DNA from 3 places in the Photorhabdus kleinii genome. Region 3 is predicted to be linked to each of the others. Evidence: riboswitches for the same ligand, from Rfam matches in the RefSeq annotation. Region 3 holds a riboswitch; each other region holds the start of a gene.
What was found. Region 3 has a riboswitch for thiamine pyrophosphate ahead of thiB (thiamine ABC transporter substrate binding subunit). Riboswitches for the same ligand answer to the same signal wherever they lie in the genome.

Region 1 (10,929 bases), on a different contig from region 3:
TTATCCCGCGGTATGTTAAAACCCGTTAAACGTTTGGTTGAAGGGACGCATAAACTGGCAGCCGGTGATTTCAGTGCCCGAGTCACACCATCAAGTAAAGATGAAATTGGTCAGCTTGCCCACAATTTTAACCAGCTCGCCAGTACCCTGGAAAAAAACGAGCAGATGCGTCGCGATTATATGGCGGATATTTCTCATGAACTGCGCACTCCTCTTTCTATATTGCGTGGTGAATTAGAAGCGTTACAGGATGGTGTTCACAAACCAACGCCAGAAACACTCAATTCGTTATTGGCTGAAATTACCACATTGACCAAACTGGTTGATGATCTACACCAGCTATCTCTATCCGATCGCGGGGCGCTGGCATACCGGAAAGAATTTATCAACATCAGTGAGTTAATTCAGGTTGCTATCGCATCTTATCATGGACGTTTCCTTGATAAACAAATCCAAGTGGATGTTAAACTTCCTGAAATTATTATGGTGTTTGCTGACCCAAGCAGATTGACTCAGCTATTTCATAATTTACTGGAAAATAGTCTTCGCTATACCGCTGATAATGGAAAATTGATCATTAAAGGTTGTTCTGACGATAACCACTTCATTCTGAATTGGGAGGACAGCAAGCCCGGCTTGTCACCAGAGCAATGCCAACAGGTTTTTGAACGATTCTACCGCAGTGAATCCTCACGAAACCGTGCCAGTGGTGGATCAGGACTTGGGTTAGCCATTTGCAATAACATCGTTGAAGCACATAACGGTACGATCCATGCCGAACCCTCACCTTTAGGCGGCCTGAGAATTATCGTAGAATTGCCGCTAACTGAATCCCTCGACGACGAAACGTTATGAGTACAAAATTTGGGCATTATACTGTTTTGATTGTTGAAGATGAGCCAAAGCTTGGGCAATTGCTGGTTGATTACTTGCGGGCGGCTGATTACGAAACCCAATGGCTACTGCGAGGTGATGAAGCGGTCTCCCATGTACAGCAACACAATCCAGATATTATTTTGCTGGATTTAATGCTTCCAGGTTGTGATGGCATCTCTATTTGTCGGGAAATTCGCCGCTTCTCTGACGTACCGATTATTATGGTCACCGCCAAGACGGAAGAAATTGACCGTTTACTTGGATTGGAAATCGGGGCAGATGATTATATTTGTAAACCTTACAGCCCGCGTGAAATTGTCGCGCGAGTTAAAACAATTCTTCGTCGCTGTTACCGACCGCAAGATATTGTCAAGCAAAGCGATCTACAAATTGACGAAGCCTGTTTCCAAGCACGTTACCGCGATAAAATATTGGATTTGACCCCAGTTGAATTCCGGTTATTAAAAACGATGGCAAGTCGCCCTGGGCAAGTATTTTCCCGCGATAAGCTATTGAATAATCTATATGACGATCACCGAATCGTGACAGACCGTACCATTGATAGCCACATTAAAAATTTACGCCGTAAACTGGAACAATTGGATAACAGTAAAACATTCATTCGTTCTATTTATGGACTTGGTTACCGATGGGAAGCGGATATATGCCGTTTGTTATAACTGTCACACTTTAACTGAATTAAATTTCTTTCAACCTTTCACCGGTCAGAAATTCAGCTATATTAAAAATACTTACCTTTAATTGGAGGAATTTCTTATGGCTGTAGGTCATTATGATCTTAAGAGAACAAAAAACAAGCAGTATTACTTCAATTTAAAAGCATCGAACGGTGAAGTTATCCTTACCAGTGAAATGTATACTACCAAGGCAGCAGCGAATAAAGGAATTCGTTCTGTCCAAGCAAATTCACCGGCAGAAAAAAACTTCGAAATCAGAGAAAACAAATCTGGCAAGTCCTATTTCGTGCTGAAAGCGAGAAACTACCAAGTTATCGGCATCAGCGAGTCTTACGATAACGAAGTGGCAGTCAAAAAAGGCATTCAATCTGCAATTAAACATGGCTCTAGCGTCAATGTTCGAGATCTGACAAAGTCAGAATAATATTTTTTCATGATAAACCGCACCTTATCAGTTGAAAACTATCGTCAATTGATAAGGCGCTCTTCATCGATCAACAGAACAGAACGTTTCGTGCTAATAAATTTGTATCCCCAACAAATTAAGCGTTAGAATCCCCGGCCTTATCCTTACTTTTTATAGTGAAAACTCATCTCAACTCAAACCGAGAATTTTTTAACCATGTTTACTCCAGAATTACTTTCCCCTGCCGGTTCACTGAAAAATATGCGCTATGCTTTTGCCTATGGCGCAGATGCCGTATATGCTGGTCAACCACGTTACAGCCTGCGTGTTCGCAATAATGAATTTAATCACGAAAATCTGGCACTCGGCATTAAAGAAGCTCATGAACTTGGTAAGCGTTTTTACGTTGTGGTCAATATTGCTCCTCACAATGCCAAATTGAAAACTTTTATCCGTGATCTAAAGCCTGTCATTGATATGGGACCTGATGCCCTCATTATGTCTGATCCCGGACTGATTATGATGGTTCGTGAAGCTTTTCCTGAAATGGAAATTCATCTTTCCGTTCAAGCTAACGCGGTTAACTGGGCGACAGTAAAATTCTGGCAACAAATGGGACTAACACGGGTCATTCTTTCCCGTGAACTTTCACTGGATGAAATTAACGAGATTCGCCAGCAGGTTCCCGATATGGAACTGGAAGTTTTCGTACATGGCGCGTTGTGTATGGCTTATTCCGGTCGTTGCCTATTATCCGGCTATATTAATAAACGAGATCCCAATCAGGGAACCTGCACTAATGCCTGCCGTTGGGAATATCATGTCCAAGAAGGCAAAGAAGATGATATCGGTAATATTGTGCATATGCATGAACCGATACCGACAAAAAGTATCGAGCCAACATTGGGAAAAGGCACTCCAACAGATAAAGTATTTACGTTCGAAGAAGCAAAACGCCCTGGTGAATATATGTCAGCTTTCGAAGATGAACATGGTACTTACATCATGAATTCCAAAGACTTACGTGCAGTTGAACATGTTGAGCGATTAACTAAAATGGGCGTTCACTCTCTGAAAATCGAAGGACGAACAAAATCCTTCTATTACTGCGCTCGCACAGCACAAGTTTACCGCCGAGCCATTGATGATGCCGTTGCAGGGAAACCTTTTGATCCAACGCTGCTAACAACGTTAGAAGGACTTGCTCATCGCGGCTATACCGAAGGATTTTTGCGCCGTCATACCCATGATGCCTATCAGACTTATGAATACGGTTACTCGATATCCGATACCCAACAATTTGTTGGTGAATTTACAGGTGAGCGAGTCAACGGATTGGCTGAAGTTGCTGTCAAGAATAAATTCATGATCGGAGACCGTCTCGAATTAATGACACCATCAGGCAATATCCAGTTTACACTGGAAGCAATGCAGGATAAAAAAGGCCAACCAATGGAAGTTGCGCCTGGGGATGGGTATATTGCCTATTTACCAATTCCTAAACAAATTGATATTAATTACGCCTTATTAATACGTAATCTAAATGGTATTAATTCTCAATATCCTCAAACGAACCGAGACTCAGACAAATAATCATCAATATCCCCTCTTCACGATGATATATTTCTTTTTTTAGAAACAGATCACATCAATACTATTTTATTTACCGTAGTATTGTTGGTGAAAAATAAAAAATTAAAAAAGTTTTACAGTAAGACTAGGAACCACCTCCTTGGCCGGCTCAATCTCCCTTGAGCTGGCCTTTTCTTTTTCGCTCCGGGAAATAAAATCAACAAGTTACAGAATTCATTCACACGATTAATTAAATAGATAAATTTAACTATTAAATCAATGAATGTTTATATTCATGTGTTTCTGATACCCTGAATATTAATAAGAAAATATTTCTACTTATTGAAATATCACACTATCTAAAGAAATGTAATTAAAATTTTCCACTGTTTAATAATTCAGGAAACCCATCATATTTAGACCAAATATTATACAATTTGATAGAATTAATCAGGTAAAGATTATGAAAACAGATAATTACAATTTACTTATTGTTAAAACTATTAGTTCAACATTTATCTGACTATATCGACTTAATAACCCAAAAAAACGGCTTTTGTTTCATATACCCACAATATAAATAAGGGTAAAATAGCCAAATCACCCCAAAGCTGATAAACGACAGCGCAGTACCTGTTACCCCCTCATAGAAATGAAGTTTAATCCCGCAATAGGAGCTGCTTAGTAAACCAAAAGACAATAGAAACGCATTTTTACACCGGATCAGCGTGAAAAATATCATCTAACAATAACATCAAGAAAAATCAGCTTAGCAAATAACAGTAATAAACAGTCAACTTTCATCTATCAAACTCAGCTTACATCAACAGGTCCAATGACTTTATAAAAAATCGTTTGCAAACAAGTTACTAAAGAGAAAACGTAATAATAAATTACTTTTGGTAAATGGAAGAAAACCAAAATATCACCATTCGCAATAGAAACATGAGAAATTTTTCGTCCGTGAAAAAATCAAACTATATTGATGTATTTCTCAATCAGCTAATTGATTGATGAATACAATCAAAACTAAAAATTTAGTATAATTATTATTTTGTATTATTATCACTTTTACGAAAGAATAAATAACTATATTGACTGTTGCTTACAGGATTATATAAATTTAAAAATATTGACGTCAAAAATGGCTATTTACCATATAATGGCGCAACATAGTTATAAATAAATTGACAAAATAAAAAATTATTCACATAAATAATTAAAATCAATAAAATTTATATCTAATAGCGTTCAAAAAATATGAATACTCAGCCTTATATACCCCATGGATTTCAAGATGCATCGCGACGGCAAGGGAGTGAATCCCCGGGAGCATAGATAACTATGTGACCGGGGTGAGTGAGTGCAACCAACAAAGAGGCAACTTGAAAGATAACGGGTATAAAACTTATTTAAACGATATAAAAACATATTAAATCTTTACAAAAAACTCATATAATAAAATAATCAGTTTAACGATAGAAAGAGAAAGCTATAAATAACACTCTTATTTATCGGTTAATTAAGTTATAGAAATAATATTATAATTCAATATTAATCAATAGGTTATTTATTACAAATAATAACCGTTACTTATATGAATTTAAAGTAATTCAGACAATCTGATCATAATTGAAAGAAAAATATCCATATATATACCCTATGGATTTCAAGATGCATCGCGACGGCAAGGGAGTGAATCCCCGGGAGCATAGATAACTATGTGACTGGGGTGAGCGAGTGCAGCCAACAAAGAGGCAACTTGAAAGATAACGGGTATATACCCTATGGATTTCAAGATGCATCACGACGGCAAGGGAGTGAATCCCCGGGAGCATAGCTAACTATTTCACACCCATATCAATCATCTAAAGAATGGTTATGTCACTCTTACACTAAATAGCCACTTTCCTGGTAATAAAATTCTCTTTAAAATCCTACCTGAAGCGATCCACTACCACTTCCCTCCCAATATAACTTGTTATCCTAAAAAGGATAAATGACAATCGATAGCATCTTTTCATAACTGGAGTAAGACATGACTGATATCGCTAAGTTGTTAGGCAAAGATGCGGACAGTTTATTGCAACATCGTTGCAATACCATTCCGAGTGAAAATCTTTATCTGCCAGGCGCCGACTTTGTTGATCGCGTAATGATCGACAATAACCGACCCAATACGGTTCTGCGCTCCATGCAAACATTGTTAAATCATGGTCGCCTTGCAGGTACGGGTTATTTGTCTATTTTGCCGGTGGATCAAGGTGTAGAACATTCTGCTGCCGCTTCTTTTGCAGCAAACCCGCTCTATTTCGATCCAAAAAATATCGTTGAACTGGCTATTGAAGCCGGCTGTAACTGTGTTGCCTCTACTTATGGCGTGTTATCCGCTGTTTCTCGTCGTTATGCTCATAAGATCCCATTTCTGGTTAAACTGAACCACAATGAAACACTGAGCTATCCCGCTCAATATGATCAAACTTTATATGCTAGTGTTGAACAAGCATTCGAGATGGGTGCTGTTGCCGTTGGAGCAACAATTTACTTTGGCTCTATCGAATCACGGCGTCAAATTGAGGAAATTTCAGCCGCCTTTAAACGGGCGCATGAATTGGGCATGGTAACGGTATTGTGGGCCTACCTACGTAATTCTGCCTTCAAAAAAGAGGGGGTAGATTATCACTCCAGTGCAGACCTCACAGGCCAGGCTAACCATTTAGCAGCCACTATCGGTGCCGATATCGTTAAACAAAAAATGGCCGAAAATAACAGCGGCTATACGGCGATTGGCTTTGGTCATACCGATAAACGTGTTTACACTAATTTGACTACCGATCATCCTATCGATCTGGTCCGTTATCAGATAGCTAACTGCTACATGGGTCGCGCCGGTATGATTAACTCAGGTGGTGCATCCGGTAATAATGATTTAAGTGACTCCGTTCGTACTGCCGTCATTAATAAACGCGCAGGCGGCATGGGGTTAATCCTCGGCCGTAAAGCTTTCAAAAAATCCATGAAAGAGGGTATTGAGCTGATTAATGCGGTTCAAGATGTCTATCTGGATAAGCAAGTGACTATCGCGTAAATAAAGCTTGTCGCCGGTGATAATGAATATACCCGTTATCTTTCAAGTTGCCTCTTTGTTGGCTGCACTCGCTCACCCCGGTCACATAGTTATCTATGCTCCCGGGAATTCGCTCCCTTGCCGTCGCGATGCATCTTGAAATCCATAGGGTATAGATAGTAAGTCGCTACCAACGTTGAGTTATCCTGTTCTCACAGCATAATCACCTAATTCATTATCACTTTCTCACCAAATCCTGAAAACACCAATCAGCTACTCTCACCACCACTGATGAAAATGGTGCACAGGCCCGATTCCTTTTCCTACATCTAACGAGTCCGCCTGTTCTAACGCCGCCTGGAGGTATGCTTTGGCAACAGGCAGTGTTGTCTGCCAATTCGAATAACGCGGACGCAAAGCAGCCAGTGCAGCGGAGAGCGTACATCCTGTTCCATGAGTATGACGAGTATTGATTCTGGGTGCAGTAAAACGCCATTCTCCCTCAACAGTAAATAGCCAATCAGGGCTTTCATGTTCTGTAAGGTGCCCGCCTTTCAGTAAAACGGCTTCGCATCCTAGCGATAATAGTTCACGCCCTTGTTTTTGCATGTCCATTTCGGTTTTTGCTACAGAGCATTTCAATATCGCTGCGGCTTCCGGCAAATTTGGGGTAATCAACGAAACCTTCGGTAACAATCGTTCAACAACCTCGGAAACCGCTTCCGGCGCCAACAACGGATCGCCACTTTTCGCAATCATTACCGTATCCAATACAACATAAGGAACGGCATAACGGCTTATTGTGTCGGCAACGACGGCAACATTGGCCGCATTGGATAACATGCCTATCTTAGCGCTATCAATTCTGATATCTGACAACACAGATTCAAGCTGTGCCGCAACAAAAGTAGGATCGATATCATAAACAGATTGCACACCACAGGTGTTTTGCGCAACAAGCGCGGTCATTACTGTTGTGCCATAAGCACCAAGTGCGGAGAAAGTTTTTAAGTCGGCTTGAATGCCAGCACCGCCACTAGGATCAGTACCGGCAATTGTCAGTGAATTGATTCTCATCATAGGTACCCCTTCCAACCAGCAAAAGGAAAGCAAGTATATCCGTTATCTTTCAAGTTGCCTCTTTGTTGGCGGCACTCGCTCACCCCGGTCACATAGTTACCTATGCTCCCGGGGATTCACTCCCTTGCCGCGCGATGCATCTTGAAATCCATAGGGTATATCAGGAAAAGACACCTCGACTTCCCTACGCTGGCATTATCCAGATCAGGTATTACGGGTTCATCTCAGCTCTGTGAAGAGCACCCCGAGTCAAAACAAAAACACCCTATCAGATAACTAACAGGGTGATATCGGTATATCATTGTTGCCAATAAAAAATCAAACAGACAACAAATTTACTTCGTCAATCCAAAATGATTGACAAAAAGAAGTTATGCTGTAGTAACGTTTGCCGCAGAAGGACCTTTCTGACCGTCCTGAATTTCAAACTCAACTTTTTGACCTTCGGCCAGAGTCTTGAAACCCTCGCTCTGAATAGCGCTAAAATGTACAAACACATCTTTGCTACCATCAGCCGGAGTAATAAAACCAAAACCTTTAGATTCGTTGAACCACTTTACAGTACCAGTGATTTTTGCCATTTTAAGAATTTCCTTCGGATCACTTAATTCTAATTCGCCGTTCGGCGCAACATAAAAACTAGAGCAAGTTGCTGCTATTAACAGAGCTGTATAACAGAACCATACCTCGTTTACCCGAACGATTTATCACATATTCTTAATATGATGGCAAGCCATTTTTTATCAGCTATGGAGCTAACGCACATATTTAAAATTCTTAACAACAATTATTGTTTAACATAGCTGCAAAAATTTGAAAAACCAAGGTTATCCTAATTAGCTTACAGTTTATCCACTCAACAAAACCCCAGATAACATAAATAATCCTAATTTATTTTGCCTGTCTTATTATTAGATTTTTTATATCTATAGTACGGTCATAGAGACCAATCTCTACTGTTTGAGTGAAAGAAAAAATCAACACATTCCCAATATTAGTTAACTAAAATATTAGTATTAAATATACCCAGTTAATACCTATTACATCTTAATATTAATTTTTTGTTTAACTTTTATTGAAAATAGCAAGAGTAGAATTCCTGAATTTAGACGTTTGTCATATTTTACGTGATACAAAGGATCTTCCCAATTTATGTTGTCGGGAAATTGGAGCAATAAATAATGAAATTTGATTTAACCGCAGCCTGTACCCTATCAGCCACTCTTTTAGTCTCATCAGGGACAGTGTTTGCAACAACGGCAGATACTGCTAACAAATCATTAGCAACCACTGAATCTCACACTCCGATCAGTTATGGCAACAATTCGAGCAGTTTATGGGAAAAATTCAACAATAATGTCGCTCTCACCTGGGATGCACCCAACAATGAACTTTATCTGCCGGTAATTACTTGGCATAACAGACATACCTACGATAAAGAGAAAACCGATAAATATAATGAGCGGCCCTGGGGTTTCGGCTATGGTAAATATCGTTACGACGAAGACAACGATTGGCATTCCCTTTATGCAATGGCTTTTATGGATTCTCATAACCGTTTGGAACCCATCGTTGGCTATGGATTTCAGAAGATGTGGATACCCGGTGATTTAGATGGTTTCCGAATGGGAATTGGTTTCACTCTGAGCGTTACAGCTCGTCATGATTATTATTATGTCCCTATTCCACTCCCATTACCGTTATTCTCCATAGAATATGATCGGTTATCGTTTCAAGGAACGTATATTCCCGGCACATATAACAACGGTAATGTACTCTTCGCCTGGTTACGTTGGCAGTGGTAACCGGATAAAAAATACCAGGCTGCGTGACATCAGCCTGGTATTTTTATAGTGATAATCCAAGTATACCCGTTATCTTTCAAGTTGCCTCTTTGTTGGCTGCACTCCCTTGCCGTCGCGATGCATCTTGAAATCCATAGGGTATAGATATTATCCCTGATCCTCTGTTTTCATTTTATTACGGCGAGAATGGGACATTAAAAACCCGATCCATAACACCCCCACCCAGAATGGCATCAAGATAACTGAAATACGGATGCTATCCATCATCAAAATAATGACAAGTATAAAAGCAAGGAAAACCAGACACAGATAATTACCAAATGGATACCAAAACGCCTTAAATGACGGCTCTATCCCCTGTTTAACTTTTTCTGCCCGGAATTTTAAATGCGCCATACAGATCATGACCCAATTAATCACCAACGTTGTTACCACTAACGCCATTAATAACTCAAATGCTTTGCCCGGCATCACATAATTAATCAATACGCCAATGGATGTTGCCAAAGCAGACATGACAATGGCTCTGATAGGAACACCACTTTCATTAACTTTTGTCAACATTCCAGGAGCATTGCCTTGTTTTGCTAAACCATACAGCATCCGACTGTTGCAATACACACCGCTGTTATAAACGGACAATGCGGCTGTTAGGACAACAATATTCAGAATGTTAGCCACCCAGAAACTATCCAGGTTATGAAAAATCATAACAAATGGGCTTTCACCTTCAACGACATTGCCCCACGGATAAAGCGACAATAACACAGTCAGAGAACCAATATAGAAAATCAATATTCTGTATACCACCTGATTGGTGGCCTTAGGAATGCTGATACGTGGATTTTCCGCTTCTGCTGCGGTAATACCCACCAGTTCCAATCCACCAAAAGAGAACATGATTACAGCCATTGCCATAATAAGGCTGAAGATCCCATTAGGCATAAAGCCACCATGCTGCCAAAGGTTAGTAATGCTGGCCTGAGGCCCGCCATTTCCGCTGACTAACAGGTAAGAACCAAAAACAATCATACAGATAATTGCGGTCACTTTAATGATGGAAAACCAAAATTCTGTTTCACCATATAACCGGACATTAATTAAATTTACCGTATTGATTAAAACAAAGAAGACGGTTGCAGAAACCCAGGTTGGAATATCAGGCCACCAATAGTGGATGTACATTCCCACAGCCGTTAATTCAGCCATTCCGACCAGAGTAAACATCGCCCAATAATTCCAGCCTGATAAAAACCCGGGAAAATCGCCCCAATATTTATACGCAAAATGACTAAACGACCCCGCTACTGGCTCCTCGACTACCATCTCTCCTAGCTGACGCATAATCAGAAATGCAATAAAGCCTGCGATAGCGTATCCTAAAATTACGGAGGGACCTGCCATTTTTATAGTTTGTGCAATACC
Region 2 (10,929 bases), on a different contig from region 3:
CTTTACCGTTATTCCAGTGCCCTTGCACCAAACGCACATTTCCCACTCTCAACGCATCACTTAATTCAAGCGTCCGTTTAGCATTAAACTGCATACGAACAATATCATCGCTGGAAAGTGGCTCTCGTCGCGTTTTCGACTGCTTTTGCATAAAAATCACATCACCGGATTTATTCAAACGAAGTTGTTCAGATAGTGGATTTTTATCATTCAAAATTTCACGACGAATTTGGCGCAAATCTCCCTGCTTATATTCATAAAAAGTCACGACGGTATTGTCATTACGGTAGGGGCTGTAAACACTCATCAGCACCTGAGGTTTACTGTTCTGATCGTTGAGACGCCACAAGCGGACAACACCATCATCGGCAATGAATCCACTTGCGCTGAAAGAAGGTTCTTTAGGTTGATTGGTACAGGCGCTGAGCGCGAAGACGAATCCTAGTGTCATCAGCCCCTGACGAACCAACAAAAGGGGATAAATAATACCCCTTCTATTTTTTCTTTTTTGCAATGAAATTATTTAACTGCGTCTTTCAGAGCCTTACCAGCAGAGAAAGCAGGTACGTTTGCAGCCGCGATTGTAATTTCTTTACCGGTTTGTGGGTTACGACCAGTACGTTCTGCACGGTGGTTAACTTTGAAAGTACCAAAACCTACCAGTTGTACTGAATCGCCCGCTTTCAGGGATTCGGTGATTGCATTCAAAGTTGATTCCAGAGCAGCTTTTGCCTGAGCTTTAGTCAGGTCTGTGCTTTCTGCGATTGCATCAACTAATTCAGTCTTATTCATAGATTATCCTTACAGTGTGTTTATCGTTTGCAAAGCATCGAGTGCGACGGATATGCCGAATGACAGCACCCCTGCATACACGCACCGATAGCCACTTCTTTTCACCCCCCAAATGTAGAACAGAGTGGGGGCAAAAGTGAAGCCTTTGAACATGGCATTTAAAGCATTAAATCACTTTTTTTCACTTTACTGCGTTAAATTTATACCAATGTTGCTCGTTCCTGATTCCCGGAGGTCAGCTTTCAATCCTTTAATCAACTCAATATCCCGCTCTTCGCAGCTAACCAATAAGCGATAAATTTCCCATTGGATGTCCCACTCTTGTGCAATAGCAGGTAATATTTTTAGTTCTTCATCGGTCATTTCTTTTCCGGCCTGAGTCATTTCAAGCATAGCAACAGTGCGGATTGAAATTTCACTCACTGCAATTGCATGCTCCAATGTTTCACCACTCAGACGGGAGTGAATAATTTCCCCTAATGCAATACATGAATCAATTGCCGGGTACACACCGTAAATATCGTAATCATCCGCTGAGGGAATAACTTGTTCCAACTTTTCCAACTGATTATCAAAATTCACCTTGGCATCTTTTACAACTAATATTTCCCACACCAAATCCAGAATACGGCGGTAAAGAGCAGGTTCTGCAAATGCTGTCTGGCAACAGAACATCTGGTAATTTGGATACATCCGTTCGCATAGACTTGCCATAAAGGTCAGATGCTGCCAGCTTTCAAGTTTTTCCAGCCGTAAATGTATCGGGTTTCGTAACATTAGTTTTTACTCATTATGCACAATTTGCTCCGCAGTTTACCTGAAATTCAAGAATATCCACACGCTTACACCGAATTTAAGGATTTTTCTGTATCATTTGTTCAAAAAACAGCCTATTTGAGGCTATACCATCTGCCCAACGGGTTGTTTCAGGCAAGCGATAACCTTTCATACAACATTCCACCCATAGCAATGCGCTATCAAGGCTGATTCTGTGTCCGGTAGAAATATACAACGGATTACAACGTTTTTTACTTCTCCATACCCAACCAATCTGCTCCTCTTTATCAAGCAAAGGTTGGCAACTGCCGGGCTGTTCCCCCAATGGTTCACTTTCACCACATAAACGACGTTTTGCCACACCAATTGTAGGCACATTAGCTAATAAACCAAAATGGCTAGCAACACCTAAACGACGTGGATGAGCGATGCCATGACCGTCCACCATTACTAGATCAGGTTTGTATTTCAACAACTGCCAAGCAGCCATTAATGCAGGATATTCACGGAAAGAGAGTAAACCGGGAATATAAGGCAGCGTAGTTTCAATTCGAGCTATCTGATATTCCACCAGTTCAAGAGCAGGATAAGAAAGAACCGCTATCGCGGCACGGGTAATTGTTCCCTGCCGTTCGAAGCCCACATCAGCACCCGCAATCAATTTAGGGGGGGAAAAATCATCATAACAGATAACCTGTTGAGCCTTTGCTATTTGTTCCTGACGTAATGCTTTCGTATTAATCATATTTTTACTGATGATATTTAGCTGAAAGTTTATGTACCGCTTCGACAAATACCCCCGCGTGTTCCGGCAGTATATCCTGATGGATACCATGACCAAGGTTAAAGACATGACCAGAACCCGTCCCAAAACCTTGCAAAATTGTCGAAACTTCCTGCTCAATCCGCTCTGGAGAGGCGTATAACATGGATGGGTCCATGTTACCCTGCAAAGCGACTTTATTCCCCACACGACGGCGCGCATCGGCAATATCTGTCGTCCAGTCCAAACCAAGCGCATCACAACCGGTTTCAGCCATTGCTTCCAGCCATTGTCCACCACCTTTAGTAAACAGTGTCACTGGCACACGACGACCTTCATTTTCACGGATCAGGCCATCAACAATTTTGTGCATATAATGCAAGGAAAACTCCCGATAATCTCTCCCGGTCAGTACCCCACCCCAAGTATCAAAAACCATTACAGACTGAGCGCCTGCTTTAATCTGAGCATTGAGATAAAGAATAACGCTGTCTGCTAGCTTATCCAGCAACAGATGCATTACAACAGGTTCGGCATACATCATTTTTTTGATTTTAGTGAATGCCTTACTACTGCCACCTTCCACCATATAAGTCGCCAGTGTCCACGGACTACCGGAAAAGCCAATCAAAGGAACCTGACCCGCCAGCGCTTTACGAATCGCGCGTACTGCATCCATCACATAACCCAACTCCATTTCCGGATCAGGCACCGACAGTTTTTCCACATCAGCACGGCTGGAAACAGGAGATTTAAAACGCGGGCCTTCACCTGCTTCAAAATAGAGCCTCAGTCCCATAGCATCAGGAATAGTGAGAATATCAGAGAAGAGAATTGCCGCATCCAGTGGATAACGCTGCAAAGGTTGTAAAGTGACTTCACAAGCGAGCTCAGTGTTTTTACACAAAGCAATAAAATCACCGGCTTTAGCACGAGTAGCCTGATACTCAGGTAAATAGCGGCCAGCCTGGCGCATCATCCAAACAGGGGTAACATCAACGGATTGGCGTAATAAAGCTCGCAAATAACGATCGTTTTTCAGCGCATTCATGACAGGCTCCATCTATATTTATTGGCCGCAACATAATCTGACTACAATGATTGAACGTCATTGTAACATGATAGGTAAATCTCTCCCGTTGAATTGCGCCAAACTGTACATCACGTATTTCGGCATAGAACAACCGTATCTTCAATCAACCGGCGGGCAATAGTATTATGTGGTGGAATCAATGGCAGTTGATCATAATGATACCAATCTGCACTAATCAGTTCTTGCGGATCATGGCGGATCTCACCACTGTCATAATCAGCCAGAAATGCCATCATCAATGAATGAGGGAAAGGCCACGGTTGAGAAGCCACATAACGTAAGTTGCGAATTTTAATATTACTCTCTTCCATCACTTCGCGGGCTACCGCTTCTTCAAGTGTTTCACCGACTTCAACAAATCCCGCAAGGACTGTATATATGCCTCTACGATGACGCTGATGTTGAGCCAGCAAAATATAATCATCCCGACGAATACCGACGATAATACAAGGTGCAATCTGCGGATAATAACGTTCATGGCAGTGATGACACAAGCAAGCCCATTCACTGACACTATGGTGCATTTCACTACCGCAATAACCACAATATTGATGAGAGCGATAAAACTCTGCCAATTGCACTCCCCGGCCAGCTAATTGAAACAAGCCACGATCACTTGCAACAATTTGCCGTAAAGAAACCATATTTGAAGCCATTTTCTGACGGATAAGCCAAACTTTTTCGCCCTGCCACTCACCAATAGGCAAGGCTATTTTTCCTTGCAATGACCATTGGACAGCAATTCCAAAAGGTAATTCCCCTTCCGGGAGCCAAATACGATTTTCATAGCTGATAATCCACCAGCCACGTTCTGTTCCTGTAATTTGTTGTTGCATCATCATGACATCATAATTACGATTAATATCTGTATAAATCATACGCTTTCTAGTCAGAAAAACATGCTTTTATTGCTATTGGTCACTACACAGCATTACAAGCATTATTCTCAGTTATCAATGTGCTTTGACTTGAGGAACACAACATCATGCCACAACTGCTTGTAGTGTTTGATCTGGATGACACCTTAATTTCCGGTGATTCCAGCGCTATATGGACAGAATTTTTATGGGAAAAAGGCATCATTACTGATCCAAGTTTTATCGAGGCAGATAAAAAAATGATGGCTGATTACAGCGCGGGTTCACTGGATATGAATGATTACCTGGCATTCAGCCTGCAAACATTGCACCAAATTCCGCAAGAACAGGTTGATATTTGGTTAGCTGAGTTCGTTAAAGAAAAAATCAGACCCCGATTTTATCCACAAGCCAAAACCTTAATTACAGAGTATCAACAACAACAAATTCCAATCATTATTATCTCAGCTACTGTCTCTTTTATTGTAAAAAAGATTGCTATCGAATTAGGTATTCACACTGCGCTGGGCATTGATATGGTGGTGGAAAATGGCTGTTATACCGGCCAAATAGACGGTATTGCGACTTTTCGTGAAGGTAAAGTAAAACGGATAAAACAGTGGCTGGAACAGCAAAATAGTTATCCTGAGATTATTCGTTTTTACAGTGATTCAATTAATGATCTGCCAATGTGTCAATTTGCCGACGAAGTCATTACGGTCAATGCCGATGCCCATTTAAAAGCCGAAGCACAACAACATGGCTGGCAACAATTAACCTGGTCACTGTAAATACTTTCAATCAGTAAGGGTTGTAGTTTTCACAATCCCTTCTATACTACTGCTTACTTTCTTGTCGGAGTGCCTAGCGTAAGCTGTTTTATCGCAGCATACACAGGCTGAGACCGTTAATTCGGGATCCGCGGAACCTGATCGGGTTAATACCTGCGAAGGGAACAAGAGTAATCAACCGCTGTCAGCCCACCCAATTTTTCACGGGTCTGTCCAGCCATCAACTATTACTCCTGCGAGCTCCAGACAAGCAACTTTCCCAATAACACAGTTAGGAATTTGCTATGTCTCACAACACTATTATCCCTGCAACTGATATTTCACCCAAACTCCCGCCTGCGCGCCCACGTAAAGCACAACGCGATGCTGCTCAAGAATTTATTAATTCTATTCAAGGGGTGACATTCCCAAATTCACGACGAATTTATCTTCAAGGTTCCCGTGATGATATCCAAGTCCCAATGCGTGAAATCCAGTTATCATCAACTTTAATTGGCGGCACCAAAGAAGAACCTCAGTATGAGGAAAACGAAGCTATCCAGGTTTATGATACTTCCGGCGCTTATGGCGATCCTGATTCCAAACTGGATGTACATGTTGGGTTAACCAAACTACGTCAACCGTGGATCGCCGAACGCCAAGATACTGAACCTGTTACTACCCTCAGCTCTGATTTTACGCAGCAGCGCCTAACGGATGCCGGTCTCGATCATTTACGCTTCAACCATCGCCCCCATCCATTAAAAGCCCGTAAAGGCAAATGCGTTACTCAACTGCATTACGCCCGTAAAGGCATCATCACACCAGAAATGGAATTTATCGCACTACGGGAAAATATGGGACGTGAACGTATCCGCGGTGATGTATTACGCCAACAACATACTGGACAAAGTTTTGGCGCTCAGTTGCCGGAAAATATCACACCAGAATTTGTCCGCCAGGAAGTCGCGGCTGGTCGGGCAATTATTCCTGCCAATATTAATCACCCTGAATCAGAACCGATGATTATTGGTCGTAATTTTCTGGTGAAGGTTAACGCTAATATCGGTAACTCTTCAGTCACCTCTTCTATTGAGGAAGAAGTAGAAAAGTTAATCTGGTCCACTCGTTGGGGTGCAGATACGGTAATGGATCTCTCCACTGGCCGTTATATCCACGAAACCCGCGAATGGATCTTACGTAACAGCCCGGTTCCTATCGGTACAGTCCCTATTTATCAGGCGCTGGAGAAAGTCAATGGCGTAGCGGAAAATCTCACTTGGGAAATATTCCGTGATACCTTGCTGGAACAAGCGGAACAAGGGGTAGATTACTTCACCATTCATGCCGGTGTATTACTGCGCTATGTACCGATGACAGCCAAACGCCTCACCGGAATTGTGTCCCGCGGTGGTTCAATTATGGCGAAATGGTGTCTGTCTCATCATCAAGAAAACTTCCTTTACCAACATTTCCGTGAAATTTGTGAAATCTGCGCCGCTTATGATGTTTCCCTATCACTGGGAGACGGTTTACGCCCCGGTTCTATTCAAGATGCTAACGATGAAGCGCAGTTTGCAGAACTACACACATTAGGCAAACTGACCAAAATTGCCTGGGAATATGATGTTCAGATGATGATAGAAGGTCCCGGACATATTCCTATGCAGATGATCCACCGCAATATGACGGAAGAATTGGAACATTGTCACGAAGCCCCTTTCTATACCCTTGGCCCACTAACAACAGATATTGCACCCGGTTATGACCATTTCACTTCCGGTATCGGCGCTGCCATGATTGGCTGGTTTGGCTGCGCCATGCTCTGTTATGTGACGCCGAAGGAGCATCTCGGCTTGCCAAACAAAGATGATGTTAAGCAAGGGCTAATTACCTACAAAATTGCTGCTCATGCCGCCGATCTCGCCAAAGGTCATCCGGGCGCACAAATCCGCGATAACGCCATGTCCAAAGCACGTTTTGAATTTCGTTGGGAAGATCAATTTAATCTCGCGCTCGATCCCGATACTGCTCGCGCCTATCACGATGAAACTCTGCCACAAGCCTCCGGCAAAATTGCGCATTTCTGTTCTATGTGCGGGCCTAAATTCTGTTCTATGAAGATTTCTCAGGAAGTACGCGATTACGCCGCCGGTATGGAACAAATGTCTGAAACATTCCGCGCCCACGGTGGCGAGTTGTATCACAGCGTAGAGGATGTCTCTCATGAACAATCTGCCTAACGCGCCATTTGCCCCAACGGAATATAAATTGGGCCTGTATCCCGTCGTGGATTCGCTAGAGTGGATTTCCCGCTTGTTAAAAGCAGGCGTCACCACAATTCAGTTGAGAATTAAAGATCGACCAGAAGATCAAGTGGAGGAAGACATTCAACAAGCCATTATGCTCAGCCGCCAATATAACGCTCGTCTGTTTATCAACGACTACTGGCGACTGGCAATAAAGCATGGCGCTTATGGTGTTCATCTGGGGCAGGAAGATTTAGTTATCGCTGATCTGAACGCCATCCAAAAAGCGGGATTACGGTTAGGAATCTCTACCCACGATGAACAAGAGCTGGCACGAGCTAAATCTCTTCGTCCGTCTTATATCGCTCTCGGCCATATTTTCCCAACCACGACCAAAACGATGCCATCTTCCCCACAAGGACTGGCAGCACTAAAACGGCAAGTAGAAAACACACCAGACTATCCCACTGTCGCCATCGGCGGAATTTCTCTTGAACGCGTACCGGATGTCATTGCAACGGAAGTCGGCAGTGTGGCGCTGGTTAGTGCAATTACCAAAGCAAAGGATTGGCGACAGGCCACCGCACAACTGCTTCATCTGATTGAAGGCGTTGCGTTAAAGGGATAGAGAGGTTCTTATGCTGAATGATCAAGAATTTATGCGTTACAGCCGACAACTGTTACTCGAAGATATTGGCCCGGAAGGGCAGGAAAAACTGAAATCCAGCCGAGTATTGATTGTCGGACTGGGAGGACTAGGCGCTCCTGCATCTCTCTATTTAGCCGGGGCAGGTGTGGGAACAATTTATCTCGCTGATGATGACCAATTGCACATCTCCAATTTACAACGGCAAATACTTTACCGCACCGAAGAGATCCCTGCCGCAAAAGCTGAACTTGCAGCCAATCAACTCAATGCATTGAATCCGCTGATAAAAACAATGGTCCTTAATCAACGTCAAAACCGGGAATCTCTGGCAACAATCGTGAAGCAGGTCGATCTGGTTCTCGATTGCAGCGACAACATAACAACCCGCCACGCGATCAATGCCGCTTGTGTGGCAATGCGAAAACCATTAATTAGCGGCAGTGCTGTCGGTTTTAGCGGTCAACTTATGGTATTTGAACCCCCTTATCTTCATGGCTGTTATAGCTGTCTCTACCCTGAACAGGAAGAACCACTACGAAATTGCCGGACTGCGGGTGTCTTAGGTCCGGTAGTCGGTATCATCGGCACATTACAGGCATTGGAAGCCATCAAAATGTTAACCGGGCTTCCCTCTCCGTTAAGCGGCAAACTCCGACTGTTTGATGGTAAACAACAAAGCTGGAGCACTCTACAACTTAGCCAGTCGCAGCAATGCCCGATTTGCGGAGATATGGCATGAAAATTACGGTAAACGACCAGCCGATGGAGCTTATGGCTCCTCTGGCTATACAACAATTGCTAGAACAACTTGAACGAACACAACCGGGAATGGCACTGGCTATTAATCAAATCATTATTCCGCGTTCAGAGTGGAATACGCATCAAATTAATGATGGAGACAATATCCTTCTGTTTCAGGCTATTGCTGGAGGTTGATATGCTAAAAATTGCTGATACGACTTTTAATTCCCGCCTATTTACCGGTACAGGCAAATTCGCCAATGCCAATTTAATGACTCAGGCTATAGCGGCTTCCGGCAGCCAGCTTGTCACGATGGCAATGAAACGCATTGATTTGCAAAGCGGTAATGACGCTATTTTGGCACCATTGCAAAAACTTGGCGTCAAATTGCTGCCAAATACTTCTGGAGCTAAAACCGCAGAAGAGGCCCTGTTTGCCGCCCGTTTGGCCCGTGAAGCACTGGCGACCAACTGGATCAAACTAGAGATTCATCCTGATGTGAAATACTTGTTACCTGACCCGATTGAAACACTCAAAGGCGCTGAAATGTTGGTCAAAGATGGGTTTGTCGTTCTGCCATATTGCAGTGCTGATCCCGTTTTGTGTAAGCGTCTGGAAGAAGTGGGTTGCGCGGCAGTCATGCCTTTAGGCGCACCGATCGGCTCTAATCAAGGGCTGCTCACCCGAGATTTCCTGCAAATTATTATCGAGCAAGCACAAGTGCCGGTGGTCATTGATGCCGGCATCGGTGCGCCAAGCCATGCATTGGAAGCAATTGAACTGGGTGCGGATGCGGTATTAGTCAACACTGCCATTGCCGTTGCACGTAATCCAGTAAAAATGGCTCAAGCCTTCAAAATAGCGATTGAAGCGGGTGAATTATCCTATCAAGCTGGCCTGGCAAGTCCGAAACAACATGCTGTCGCATCCAGTCCACTGACCGATTTTCTAGGGGCATTTTGATGATTCATCATCTTATGAGCGGTAGTTTTAGTTACCGCTGGCAGCAGTTGGACTGGGATGACATTACCCTTCGCATTAATAGCAAAACCGCGCAGGATGTTGAACGGGCATTAAGCAGTAACAAATTAAATCTGGACGATTTCATGGCCTTGCTCTCTCCGGCAGCGAAATCCTATATCGAACCACTGGCACAACGGGCACAAAAACTGACTCGTCAACGCTTCGGTAACACCGTTGGTTTTTATGTACCGCTTTATCTCTCCAATTTGTGTGCCAATGATTGCACCTATTGCGGGTTCTCAATGAGTAACCGCATCAAACGCAAAACACTCAATAAAGATGAAATTATTGCCGAATGTCAGGCGATTAAAGCGCTGGGCTTCGACAATCTGTTATTAGTCACCGGAGAACATCAGGGCAAGGTCGGTATGGATTATTTCCGCCGCTATCTGCCACTTATCCGCGAATATTTCAGCTCAATAATGATGGAAGTTCAGCCTATGACACAGGAAGAGTATTCTGAACTGAAAACCCTGGGGTTAGATGGTGTGATGGTTTATCAGGAGACCTACCATGAACCAACTTACCTGCTACATCATCTACGGGGTAAGAAACGGGATTTTCACTGGCGATTAGAAACACCCGATCGCCTTGGTCATGCTAAAATCGATAAAATCGGTTTAGGAGCGCTAATTGGCCTTTCTAGTCATTGGCGAACAGACTGCTATATGGTGGCGGAGCATTTATTCTTTCTGCAACGTACATATTGGCAAAGCCGTTACTCTATTTCATTCCCACGTTTGCGACCTTGTGCTGGAGGCATTGAGCCCGCATCGCTGATGAGTGAAGCAGAACTGGTACAACTGATTTGTGCTTTTCGTCTATTTGCGCCAGATGTTGAGCTTTCTATTTCTACTCGTGAATCTCCATTCTTCCGCGATCACGTCATACCATTGGCAATCAACAATGTCAGTGCCGGTTCGAAAACCCAACCCGGTGGTTACGCAGATAGTAGCCACGAAGAATTGGAACAATTTATGCCACATGATAACCGTTCTGTTTATCAGGTCGCAGACGTATTAATTAAAGCCGGGTTACAACCTGTCTGGAAAGATTGGGATAGCTATTTAGGTCGATAATTTAATTTTCTTTCTTGTTAAATAATTTGATTTTAAGTAAAAGCTTTTAACAGACAATAACGACAAAAAATAGGATTTAATATAACAAACTGTCTGGTTCCAATACCAGACAGTAATAAAGACAAATACGATTAA
Region 3 (10,929 bases):
TGTTATTCATAGGTGGAGGACGACAGCTTTTTATTTGATCTAACGGAGATAATGGGTAGACAGCAAGACACCCCGTCAATCCCCTTATCACTCGTCAAAGGGGCGATATGTTAATGGAAGCAAAGCCGGTCGTCACCTGCAAAAAATAGTAATCAGCCAAATAGTAATTAGCCAAAAGGCATTACCATCTGTCCGGTGAGTAAAGTTATAAAATCATCCTGTAAAAACGGCAGGATAGCATCAGCGATAGGCTGAAGTTGCTTATTGATATAGTGATCATAGTCTGGTGATGAATGCAGATTTTCCAGTGGTTCCGGCCCGGATTGTGTCATGACATAGCTTATCCACCCCCCATTTTGGTACTGCAAGGGCCGGTTATGTTGCAGATTGTATTCATCTGCCAGCCTTGCTGCCCTCACATGGGGTGGTACATTGCGCTGATAGTCAGACAACTTACGGCCCAACCTTTTACGGTAGATTAGTTTATCATCAAATTTTCCTTTTAGGGTACTGGTAACATAACCACGGATAAACTCTTGATAAGGTTGTTCATGAAAAATCAGTGAATACAGTTGCTTCTGGAAATTTTGCGCCAGAGGTGTCCAGTCAGTGCGTACTGTTTCCAGACCTTTATAGACCATGCGGTCATCACTGAGACCGGCATAACGCTTTTTACTGCCTTGTTCAGCTCCACGGATGGTTGGCATCAGAAAACGGCGATAGTGAGTTTCAAATTCCAACTCAAGGGTGCTTTTAAGCCCAAAATGTTCTTGCAGGTGTTTTTGCCACCATTGGTTAACGAATCGCGCAAGTTCTTTGCCGATACTGAGAGCCAGTTCTTCTTCATGCGCCTGTTTCAGCCATATAAAGATAGAATCTGTATCACCGTAGATAACTTGATAGTTTTGAGATTCAATCAGCTTTCTGGTCTGGAGCATAATTTCGTGGCCGCGCATAGTAATGGAAGACGTCAGGCGTGGGTCGAAGAAACGACAGCCCTCCGCCCCAAGAACGCCGTAGAAAGCGTTCATGATGATCTTCAATGCTTGTGACAATGGGGCGTTATGCTGTTTTTTTGCTGCGTCACGTTCATGCCAGATTTGCGTCACGATATCAGGCAGACAGTGCTGAATACGGGAAAAGAAGGCATTGCGAAAACCGGGAACCGCATGCTCGCTGTCCGGCTGTGCCAGACCTTCCACCATACCGACAGGATCGATAAGAAAAGTGCGGATAATCGAGGGATATAGACTTTTATAATCCAGCACTAGCACTGAATCATACAAGCCGGGGCGAGAATCCATCACGAAACCACCGGGGCTGTTATCTTCAGGCTTCCCGCCTGGATTTGGGGCAACATAACCGATGCGGTGCATTTTTGGCATGTAAAGATGGGTGAAAGCGGTGACTGAACCGCCACTGCGATCTACGGCGAGACCGGTAACTGTTGCCCTTTCCAACAGGAACTTCATTAAGTGGGTTTTATCGAAAATCTGGTTTACCAGAATACAGTCTTGCAGATTATATTGTGCCAGTGCGGGCTTATCTTGCTGGAAACGGCGGTCAATCTCATCCATACGCTGATAGGGTGTATCAATGGCTTTGCCTTCGCCCAATAGTTCTTGCGAGACATATTCCAGACTGAAAGAAGGAAAATTCCAGGTAGCGGTTTTCAGTGCTTCAATACCATCAATAATCAACCGACCGGCCGTGGAAACGAAAAAGTGCCCCGGTTTAAAGCCGTGCTCCCGCCACTCCAGTAACCCTCCGGCCCGTCCAAATTTCAGTGGAACACTGTAACGTTCAGCATGTTTTTGTAAAATCCGCAGATCGAACTGAATCAGGTTCCAGCCAATAATGGCGTCAGGGTCATATTTTTCCAGCCACTCGTTGAGTCTTTCCAGCATTTGCGGACGACTTGCTACATATTCCAAATCAAAATTTACCGGGTGCTCATTACCGTTAGCAGGGCCAAGCATAAATACTTTTTGCTGATCACATCCTGCTAATCCAATGGAATAAAGTTCTCCATGTTGGCTGGTTTCAATATCCAAGGATACCCATTTCAATGTTGGGCGATAAGCCGGGTTAGGTTTCATCTGATAGCTACCATTAGGCGCCTGACTGAACCAGATGGGAGCAGTGATAAAACGTTCCATCATAAACCTGTCTGGTGGACGGATATCTGCTTCATAAACCTGAATTTCCTGTTGCTGTAGCACTTTCTCAATTCGTTGTAATTGGCGATATTGCTGGCAATAAAGTGCGGCAACAGGCTGGCGATTGAAATCCTTCAATGAAAGTGGGCGGAGATGGTAGTTGCGCTCTTGCGCCAGAACTTTTTCCACCTGCGGCATATTAACTTGCAAGATAAAAGCAACAGCTTGTTGGTGAAGAATTTTTATATGACGTGGCCCCTGATCTGTCACCAGCCAGTATTCCACCTCAATACCCGAGGGAGTATCCCGCCAATGGCGTGTCAGTATAAAACCTTGTTCAGCATGATTCTGTTGCATATAGAGGCAGGCGCTTATATTTGTTGAAAATGACCACAAATATAGCATTAGATAATGGTTATTTGTACAGTTGTTTGAACTCGCTATATCGTGATGTGATGTATACCCGTTATCTTTCAAGTTGCCTCTTTGTTGGCTGCACTCACTCACCCCGGTCACATCGTTATCTATGCTCCCGGGATTCGCTCCCTTGCCGTCGCGCTGCATCTTGAAATCCATTGGGTATAGATATTATTTTTGTTCTTGTAAGTTTAAGTTATTTATGGGGGTTATAATAAAGTTAAAAGGCGGGTTAAACTTATAAAACCGCTAGGTTAGACATCATTACGCTTATCCCGTCTAGCAATAAAGCATAAATCTAGCGTAGTAAGTATAGAACCAATAAAGAACAAAGACAGCGGAAAAAACGAAGTAAATCACAGATCTGACTTTGTTTTTTTTAAATAAAACGAATGATTTGTAGAAACATGCAATATAAAAAGGGATAAGCGGAGTTAAAATAAATAAAGGAGTTATTATATCAATGCCGCCTTCTTTATATTGCCAAAGTTCACAATCAACATAACCAAAATCGAAATAAGGTTCCTTAATATTAAAGGCAAATCCGTTAATAATAAGGAAAGATAAGAATGACAATACTACGAATGTTATAATATCTGTAAATTTTATTTTCATTTTTATCTATTCAATAAATTATCTATATGATCTAGTCGATTATATACAGCTTCTCCGTATGAGACCCATTCATCTTCAGCTAATGTCCTTTGCCCTTTTGATTTGTAAATTGCTTTAATAAAATCGTCTTTTTTTCTTGTTATTCCTCGATTATATCTAGAACCCACCATAATATACTGTTCTTTTGTTAAGTTGCTAGTATCTGCATTAGGATAATCATAGAGAATTAAATCCTTTAAATGTCGAGCGACCATTTTAATATTAAATTCATCAAGTTGTAGGCAAGTTGCAATTTCTAACTGATCCCTAGTGGTTAATGTGTTTGAATCAAACCCCATCATATCGGCTACATGTCTTATCTGCATTGCAACTATACCAGTAGAGGTTTCATTTGAACCTTTATGGCGAGTTTTATTAATATTAAAAGCCTGCTCGTTCCATTGCCTCATTGCAATAGTATTTAATTTCCACATATCCTGTTCCCGTTTATTTTGATAGCGATGACATTAATAACGCCTAAATAGAAGCGACCTTCCTCCCCAAAATAGCAGCTTCAGAAACAGTACCGGCAACCAGTGCATTTGTTGAACCGTCATAATGAATATTGCCATCAACAATTAATAGAGCGCGATCAGCTATACGAGCGGCATCATCCAGATTATGGGAAACCATCAATAATGTAAGCTGGCGTTCATGGCAAACTTGTTCCAGTAATACCAGCATTTCATTACGCAGTGCCGGATCTAGGGCTGAAAAAGGCTCGTCAAGTAATAAAATTGGTTGCTGGCGTACTAGGCAACGAGCTAATGCTGCTCGCTGTCGTTGTCCACCAGAAAGTTGAGCTGGCAGACGGGTTAGACAATTTTCCAACGAAACTTGAGAGACTATTTGCTGTAATGTCTGTTTCTGCATGCTATTAAGGCGTAATCCGGGATGTAAACCTAGTCCGATATTCTGCTCAATTGTCAAATGAGAGAAGAGATTATTTTCTTGAAACAACATAGAAACCGGGCGTTGAGCAGGTGACGTACTGGTATGATTTTCCCCGTTCAGCCATAGGGAGCCTTTTTCTGCTGTTTGGAAGCCGGCGATTAAGTTCAGGAGTGTACTTTTACCCGCCCCACTAGGGCCTAGGATTGCGATACGTTCTCCGGCCTGAATTTGCAAGTCAAAGCGCATCGCCAGATGTTCATTGCGGTAAGTCAGATTTTCAAGTTTGAGCATTACGTGGTCTCGGTAAGCGTTCAAGTAAACTAAACAGCATAAAGCATAACAATAACAGCAATAAGGCAGTGATCGCGCCATCCTGACTACGATAAGCCCCAATTTGCTGATAGAGGTAGAAGGGCAGGGTACGGAAATCTTCATTACCAAACAGCGCGACAATGCCAAAATCTCCAACGGAAAGGACACAAGCAAAGGCCAGCGCTTGTACCAGCGGAACTTTTAGTGCTTTTAGTTCAATCCAGCGTAGTCGGTTAATACCTTGAATATTCAGGGAGCGACACAGTGGATTATAGCGAGCCGCCAGATCTTTCATTGGATTATCCAGAACTTTCAGTGCATAGGGAATTGCCATCAGTGCGTTGGTTAAAATCACCAGACCGTAGGGTGAACGGGGCAGGCCGACGGTATCGTTGAGCAACAGAAAGAATCCTGTTGCCAATACAATGCCTGGCGTAGAGAGGATCAACAAACCACTCATCTCCATTGCTTGTCCCCAGTGAGGAGAATAACGCAGGTACAGCTCACGGCTGCTCCACAGCAGCATCATAGTGAATAAAACACATAATAACCCCGCGCCTAAAGCAATCACCGCTGAGGTGATAAATGCTTGCCACAATGCAGGCTGGCGTAATACGTTAAGCAACCCGCTGTTAAGGCCATCCACGACAACCGCCAGTAATGGTGGCACGAGTAGTAATAATGCTGCGATAATTAACAGACTGTCGCAGATTTTTCTCAACAAAGTATCCTGTGGATTACGCCATTGCTGTTGGTTGCTGTAGCCGACAGATAGAGCACTGTTAAGTTTCTGACTGAGGAGCACAAGGCCAAGGCAGCAGGTAATCTGAATTAACGCCAGTAACGCGGCACGGTTAAGATCGTAGTCATAGCTTAACGCTTGATAGATTGCCAGTTCGACAGTTGTTGCAGCAGGTCCGCCACCTAACGCCAGCACAGTAGCAAAACTGGCGAAACAGAGCATAAAAATCAGTGCGCCAGTGGGCAGGATCTGGCGGCGTAGATAAGGCCATTCAACAAAACGGAAATGTTGCCATTCATTCATACCTAGCTGCGCCGCTAATTGCCGTTGTTCCACCGCAATGTTTTCCAGCGATTGCAGTAAAAGCCGTATTGCCAGTGGCATATTAAAGAAAATATGTGCCAGCAAAATGCCTGGTAAACCGTAAGGGGTGAAGTGGTAATCGATGCCGATCCATTTGCAGAACTGAGCCAGCCAGCCGGCTCTGCCATAAACCGTCAGAATGCCGAATAGAGCGACTAGCACGGGCAAAACCAGCGTCATAGCGCACAGGCGCAGAAAGAGGGTTCGGCCTGGAAAATGACGGCGATAGAGTGCTCTGGAAAGAAAAATAGCCGGAATAACAGAAAATAGCGCTGATAAAAAGGCTTGCCAGAATGTGAAGCGTACCACGTGCCACAAATAGCGATCTTCTATCAATAAATACCAGTCACTTGCAGGTGAATTAAACCAGAGCGTTCCGAATGCCAGTAAGGCGACCAACAGTAAAAAACCGGCGGCAATCGCCCCCGGTAACAGCCATCCGGCTATCAGCGGCTGACAGCGCTTTGCCATGTACGAATCCATTGGTTACGGTATTTTGCGACTTCTTCCGCGCGATATTGTAGAGATTTTGCGGGTATGGAAAGCTGCAAATATACTTCCGGGAGTGGGATATCAATGACCGGATACATCCAGTTAGTGGTTGGAATTTCCTGTTGGAAAGTTGGAGTCAGCATAAACTGCATAAATTTCTGAGCAAGTTCCGGTTGCTTGCTGGAGGCCAGTTGTGCGGCCACTTCGATTTGAAGGTAATGACCTTCACTGAATGTAGCCGCAGCGTAATTGTCATTCTTCTCAGATAACAGGTGGTAACCCGGTGAAGTGGTGTAACTCAGCACCAGATCGCCTTCTCCTTTGAGGAACAGACCATAAGCTTCGCTCCAGCCCTTGGTAACGGTCAGCGTTTTCTTTGCCAGTTTTTGCCAGGCTTGTGGGGCATCATCACCGTAAATTTTCTGCATCCATAACAGCAAACCTTGCCCCGGTGTGCTGGTGCGAGGATCTTGATAAATCACTTTCCAGTTATTGTGGCTGTTAATTAGCTCATCCATGCTTTTTGGCGGGTTTGGTAAAGTCTTTTTGTTGTAAATGAAGGCAAAATAGCCATAGTCATAAGGAATGAATACCTTGTTATTCCATGACACCGGCAGTGTCAGTTTGCTGGTATCTACTTGACTTTCAGTAAACAGCCCCGTTTGTTGGGCTGCTTGAATCAAGTTGTTATCCAACCCAAGAATAATATCGGCAGCAGTACGCTTGCCCTCCATTCTTAGGCGATTGAGCAAGGAAACACCGTCTTCCAGAGCAACCAGTTTCAGCTCACAGTGACATTCAGCTTCAAACGCTTTTTTAATTGCGGGCCCGGGTCCCCATTCAGTGGCAAAAGAATCATAGGTATAGACCGTTAATACTGGCTTGGCCTGTACAACTTGACTTAATAGCAACGCAGGAGCTGATAGGGCTGTCAGTACGATTAATTTGGAAAATAACGTCTTAAACACTTTGCTCTCCTTAAATTAAGAGGATTGGCAAAGGATTTGAGGAAGCGCTAAACGGCAAGATAACGTCTGTGAAATAGTTAGCAGCTCAAATCCCTACGCCGGTATTAGCCGGATCAGGTTCGGCGGGTTTACTCTCAGCAAGGCTGTTTTAAACAGCCAGCACCCCGTTGAGATGGCGCTATTGTAGAGATTTAGCTAGCGACTGCAAAGTCCAATGATAGAGGTTTACCACTTGAGGGTAGTGTGAAACAATTAGTCATCTTTCAAATTTAGTTTATCGAGGTAGTCTGGTGATCGATGATGATGGCTACCGCCCGAATGTAGGAATTGTAATTTGTAATCGGCAAGGCCAGGTTTTGTGGGCCCGGCGTTATGGGCAGCATTCCTGGCAATTTCCTCAAGGGGGAATTAATCCGGGGGAATCACCAGAACAGGCTATGTACCGGGAACTGTATGAAGAAGTGGGGCTAGGTCGGAAAGATGTACGCATTCTGGCCTCTACTCGTAATTGGTTACGTTACAAATTACCCAAGCGTTTGGTGCGTTGGGATACACGACCTGTCTGTATTGGTCAAAAGCAGCGATGGTTTTTATTACAACTGCTCTGTAATGAAGAAGATATTAATGTGCAACACAGTAATACCCCGGAGTTCGATGGTTGGCGTTGGGTCAGCTATTGGTATCCTGTTCGGCAGGTAGTCTCTTTTAAGCGTGATGTTTATCGGCGCGTGATGAAAGAGTTTGCTTCGGTTGTAATGCCAATGCAGGAAAGCGTATCTCTGCCACGTTCTTCGTATTTTTACCGCCGCAAAAGAAGTTAGGTGAGTTCCATGCTCATGCGTTTACGGGAAATTGTTGAAAAAGTTGCTATGGCAACCAATCTGGCCGAAGCGCTTGAGCTATTGGTGAACGAGACCTGTCTGGCAATGAGCACGGATGTCTGTTCTATCTATCTTGCTGATCATCAACGGCGGTGTTATTACCTGATGGCAACCCGAGGGTTGAGGAAACCCCGAGGAAGGACTATCAGTTTGGCTTTTGGTGAAGGAGTTGTCGGGCAAGTTGGTCAATTGTCTGAACTGATTAATCTGGCGGATGTCCGCAGCCATCCAAGTTTCAAATATTTGCCTCAAGTTAAAGAGGATAGCTTTCGCGCCTTTTTGGGCGTTCCCGTGGTTTACCACCGTCAGTTGCAAGGTGTTTTGGTCGTTCAGCAGCAGGAACAACGCTTGTTTAATGAAACCGAAGAGTCCTTTATGGTGACGCTTGCGACACAACTCGCGGTGATCCTTGCTCAAGCTCAGACTAAAGGCTTGTTTGGTCGATATCGGCAGACCAGAATTAAAGCATTGGCAATTTCCAATGGCATCGTGATGGCTCAGGGATGGCAAGATTGCTCCCAACCCTCACTTGACCAAATTTTTGAAGCCTCAACCCTTGATCATGCAGCAGAACGTTCTCGTTTAATTCAGGCACTGGAAGATGCAACAGCAGAATGTCGTCGGCTCAGTAAACGTTTTACCGCGGGTTCTCAAAAAGAGAGCGCCGCGATTTTTGATCTTTATTCCTACCTTTTGAATGATCCCCAGTTGAAACAAGATCTGTTCTCCTGTGTTGAACAGGGCTCTGTTGCGCAATGGGCTGTTAAACAAGTTATTGAGAAATACGCAGAACAATTTTCCTGCTTGCAGGATGCTTATATGCGGGAAAGAGCATCAGATTTACGGGCACTTGGACAGCGATTATTATTTCATCTGGATGATTCACTTACTGCCAGCCATCAATGGCCTGAATGGTTCATTCTGGTTGCAGATGAACTGAGTGCTAACCTATTGGCAGAAATGCCGCAGGAAAGGTTAGCAGGGGTTATTGTTCGTGATGGCGCTACTCATTCACACTCTGCCATATTGGTTCGAGCAATGGGTATTCCGGCCATTATGGGGGCGGATGTCCAGCCGGAACTCCTGAACAATCGTATGCTAATTCTTGATGGTTTCCGTGGGGAAGTTTTCATTGAACCTGAGCCACTGATTTCGCAGGAATATAAACAGATTATCGAAGAAGAAAAAGCACTTAGCAGATTGGCTGAGGGAGATGTTGAGCAGGAAGCACGGTTAAAAAGTGGCGAGCGCATTTTGGTTCAGCTTAATGCGGGTTTGAGCCTGAAATATGAGTTGCAGATCAGTAATAGTATTGATGGTGTTGGACTCTATCGCACCGAAATACCCTTTATGCTGCACTGTGGTTTCCCATCAGAAGATGAACAAAAAGCGCGTTATCAGGAGATGTTACAATTATTTCCCGATAAGCCAGTGGTATTGCGTACACTTGATATTGGTGCGGATAAACAACTGCCCTATATGCCGATCAGCGAAGAGAACCCTTGTTTGGGATGGCGTGGTATACGAGTGACGCTGGATCAACCGGAGATTTTTCTTATCCAACTGCGGGCAATGCTCAGAGCTAACGCTGATATGGGTAACCTGAAAATCCTGCTGCCAATGGTGACGAGTGTAGAAGAAATTGATGAAGCTAAGCGATTGGTAGACAGAGCGAAAGAGGAAGTCGAGCAAATGCTGGCGCGCCAAATATCTATGCCTCAGCTCGGTGTCATGATTGAGGTTCCTTCGATGATTTTTCTGTTGCCACAACTCAAAAACAGAGTCGATTTTGTGTCTATTGGCACCAATGACCTAACACAATATCTATTGGCAGTGGATCGGAATAACACTCACGTCGCTTCTCTTTATGATTGCTTACATCCGGCGGTGATTCGGGCATTAAAACTGGTATTTGAAAATAGCCAGCGGGCAGGTCTTACGATCAGCATTTGTGGTGAAATGGCAAGTTTCCCTATGGGAGCGCTGTTATTGATTGGTCTTGGCTATCGCAGTTTGAGTATGAGTGGTTGTAGTGTGCCAAGAATTAAGTATTTATTACGTCATCTGGAGCTGGCTCAGGTTGAAAAATTAATGACCGAAATACTACAAGCTGAAACCAGCCTAAGAGTAAAGGAGCTGTCAGCAACGTTTATGGAGCAGCATGGGGTGGGCGGTTTGGTCAGAGGTGGCATTTAATCCGTTTAACGGCCTGTGCTATGATTCTCAATCAATTGCCTTAGGGCATTAACGCTAAATATTAAGTGGGGAAAGATGAGTAACAGCTACCTGGCATTTCCTAATATTGACCCGGTCATTTTTTCAATAGGTCCAATAGCCCTCCATTGGTATGGTTTCATGTACCTGGTTGGGTTTGTATTCGCCATGTGGCTAGCGACACGCAGGGCAGCGAAACCCAATAGTGGTTGGACAAAAAACGAAGTAGAGAACTTGCTTTATGCAGGGTTTGCTGGCGTATTTGTCGGTGGCCGTCTAGGTTACGTCCTGTTTTATAATTTCCCGGCATTTCTCGATAACCCCCTTTATTTGTTTAAAGTTTGGGATGGTGGGATGTCTTTCCACGGTGGTTTAGTGGGGGTTATCTGCGCAATGTGGTGGTTTGGCCGCAGAACGAAACGCCATTTCTTACAAGTTGCTGACTTCATTGCCCCGTTAGTCCCTTTTGGTTTAGGCATGGGGAGAATCGGTAATTTTATTAATGGCGAGTTGTGGGGACGTGTCACATTGGATACGCCGTGGGCGATGTTATTCCCAAGCTCCCGTGGTGAAGATATTGCACTGGCTGCAACAGATCCCTCACTGTTATCAGTACTTGAACAATATGGTGTTCTGCCTCGTCACCCTTCACAGCTTTATGAAATGGTGTTGGAAGGGATCGTTCTGTTCATTATTTTGAATTTATATATCCGTAAACCTCGGCCGATGGGCAGTGTTTCCGGTTTATTCTTAATTGGCTACGGTATTTTCCGAGTGATAGTCGAACTCTTCCGCCAACCAGATGCGCAACTGGGCTTATTCGACGGGATCAG

Region 1: linked by a shared signal. The riboswitch ahead of thiD (bifunctional hydroxymethylpyrimidine kinase/phosphomethylpyrimidine kinase) and the one ahead of thiB (thiamine ABC transporter substrate binding subunit) in region 3 are both predicted to bind thiamine pyrophosphate.
Region 2: linked by a shared signal. The riboswitch ahead of thiC (phosphomethylpyrimidine synthase ThiC) and the one ahead of thiB (thiamine ABC transporter substrate binding subunit) in region 3 are both predicted to bind thiamine pyrophosphate.

Annotation. Positions count from the first base shown of each region.
Region 1 covers NZ_JAJAFY010000001.1:33,792-44,720, reverse strand. Annotated here, with positions in the region: gene baeS (envelope stress sensor histidine kinase BaeS) at 1-855, shown strand, start outside; gene baeR (envelope stress response regulator BaeR) at 852-1,556, shown strand; gene LG003_RS00190 (YegP family protein) at 1,654-1,998, shown strand; gene trhP (prephenate-dependent tRNA uridine(34) hydroxylase TrhP) at 2,197-3,573, shown strand; gene fbaB (class I fructose-bisphosphate aldolase) at 5,591-6,640, shown strand; gene thiD (bifunctional hydroxymethylpyrimidine kinase/phosphomethylpyrimidine kinase) at 6,899-7,699, opposite strand; TPP riboswitch at 7,864-7,956, opposite strand; gene cspE (transcription antiterminator/RNA stability regulator CspE) at 8,071-8,280, opposite strand; gene pagP (lipid IV(A) palmitoyltransferase PagP) at 8,881-9,504, shown strand; gene LG003_RS00160 (amino acid permease) at 9,652-10,929, opposite strand, start outside.
Region 2 covers NZ_JAJAFY010000053.1:3,468-14,396, forward strand. Annotated here, with positions in the region: gene LG003_RS19140 (DUF1481 domain-containing protein) at 1-451, opposite strand, end outside; gene hupA (nucleoid-associated protein HU-alpha) at 520-792, opposite strand; gene LG003_RS19150 (YjaG family protein) at 979-1,569, opposite strand; gene nfi (deoxyribonuclease V) at 1,646-2,314, opposite strand; gene hemE (uroporphyrinogen decarboxylase) at 2,319-3,383, opposite strand; gene nudC (NAD(+) diphosphatase) at 3,494-4,261, opposite strand; gene LG003_RS19170 (HAD family hydrolase) at 4,411-5,073, shown strand; TPP riboswitch at 5,129-5,254, shown strand; gene thiC (phosphomethylpyrimidine synthase ThiC) at 5,358-7,295, shown strand; gene thiE (thiamine phosphate synthase) at 7,279-7,929, shown strand; gene LG003_RS19185 (HesA/MoeB/ThiF family protein) at 7,940-8,689, shown strand; gene thiS (sulfur carrier protein ThiS) at 8,686-8,886, shown strand; gene LG003_RS19195 (thiazole synthase) at 8,888-9,655, shown strand; gene thiH (2-iminoacetate synthase ThiH) at 9,670-10,794, shown strand.
Region 3 covers NZ_JAJAFY010000027.1:57,123-68,051, forward strand. Annotated here, with positions in the region: gene LG003_RS13820 (DNA polymerase II) at 168-2,516, opposite strand; gene LG003_RS13825 (hypothetical protein) at 3,194-3,664, opposite strand; gene thiQ (thiamine ABC transporter ATP-binding protein ThiQ) at 3,708-4,415, opposite strand; gene thiP (thiamine/thiamine pyrophosphate ABC transporter permease ThiP) at 4,402-6,012, opposite strand; gene thiB (thiamine ABC transporter substrate binding subunit) at 5,988-7,001, opposite strand; TPP riboswitch at 7,074-7,178, opposite strand; gene rppH (RNA pyrophosphohydrolase) at 7,292-7,822, shown strand; gene ptsP (phosphoenolpyruvate--protein phosphotransferase) at 7,832-10,078, shown strand; gene lgt (prolipoprotein diacylglyceryl transferase) at 10,154-10,929, shown strand, end outside.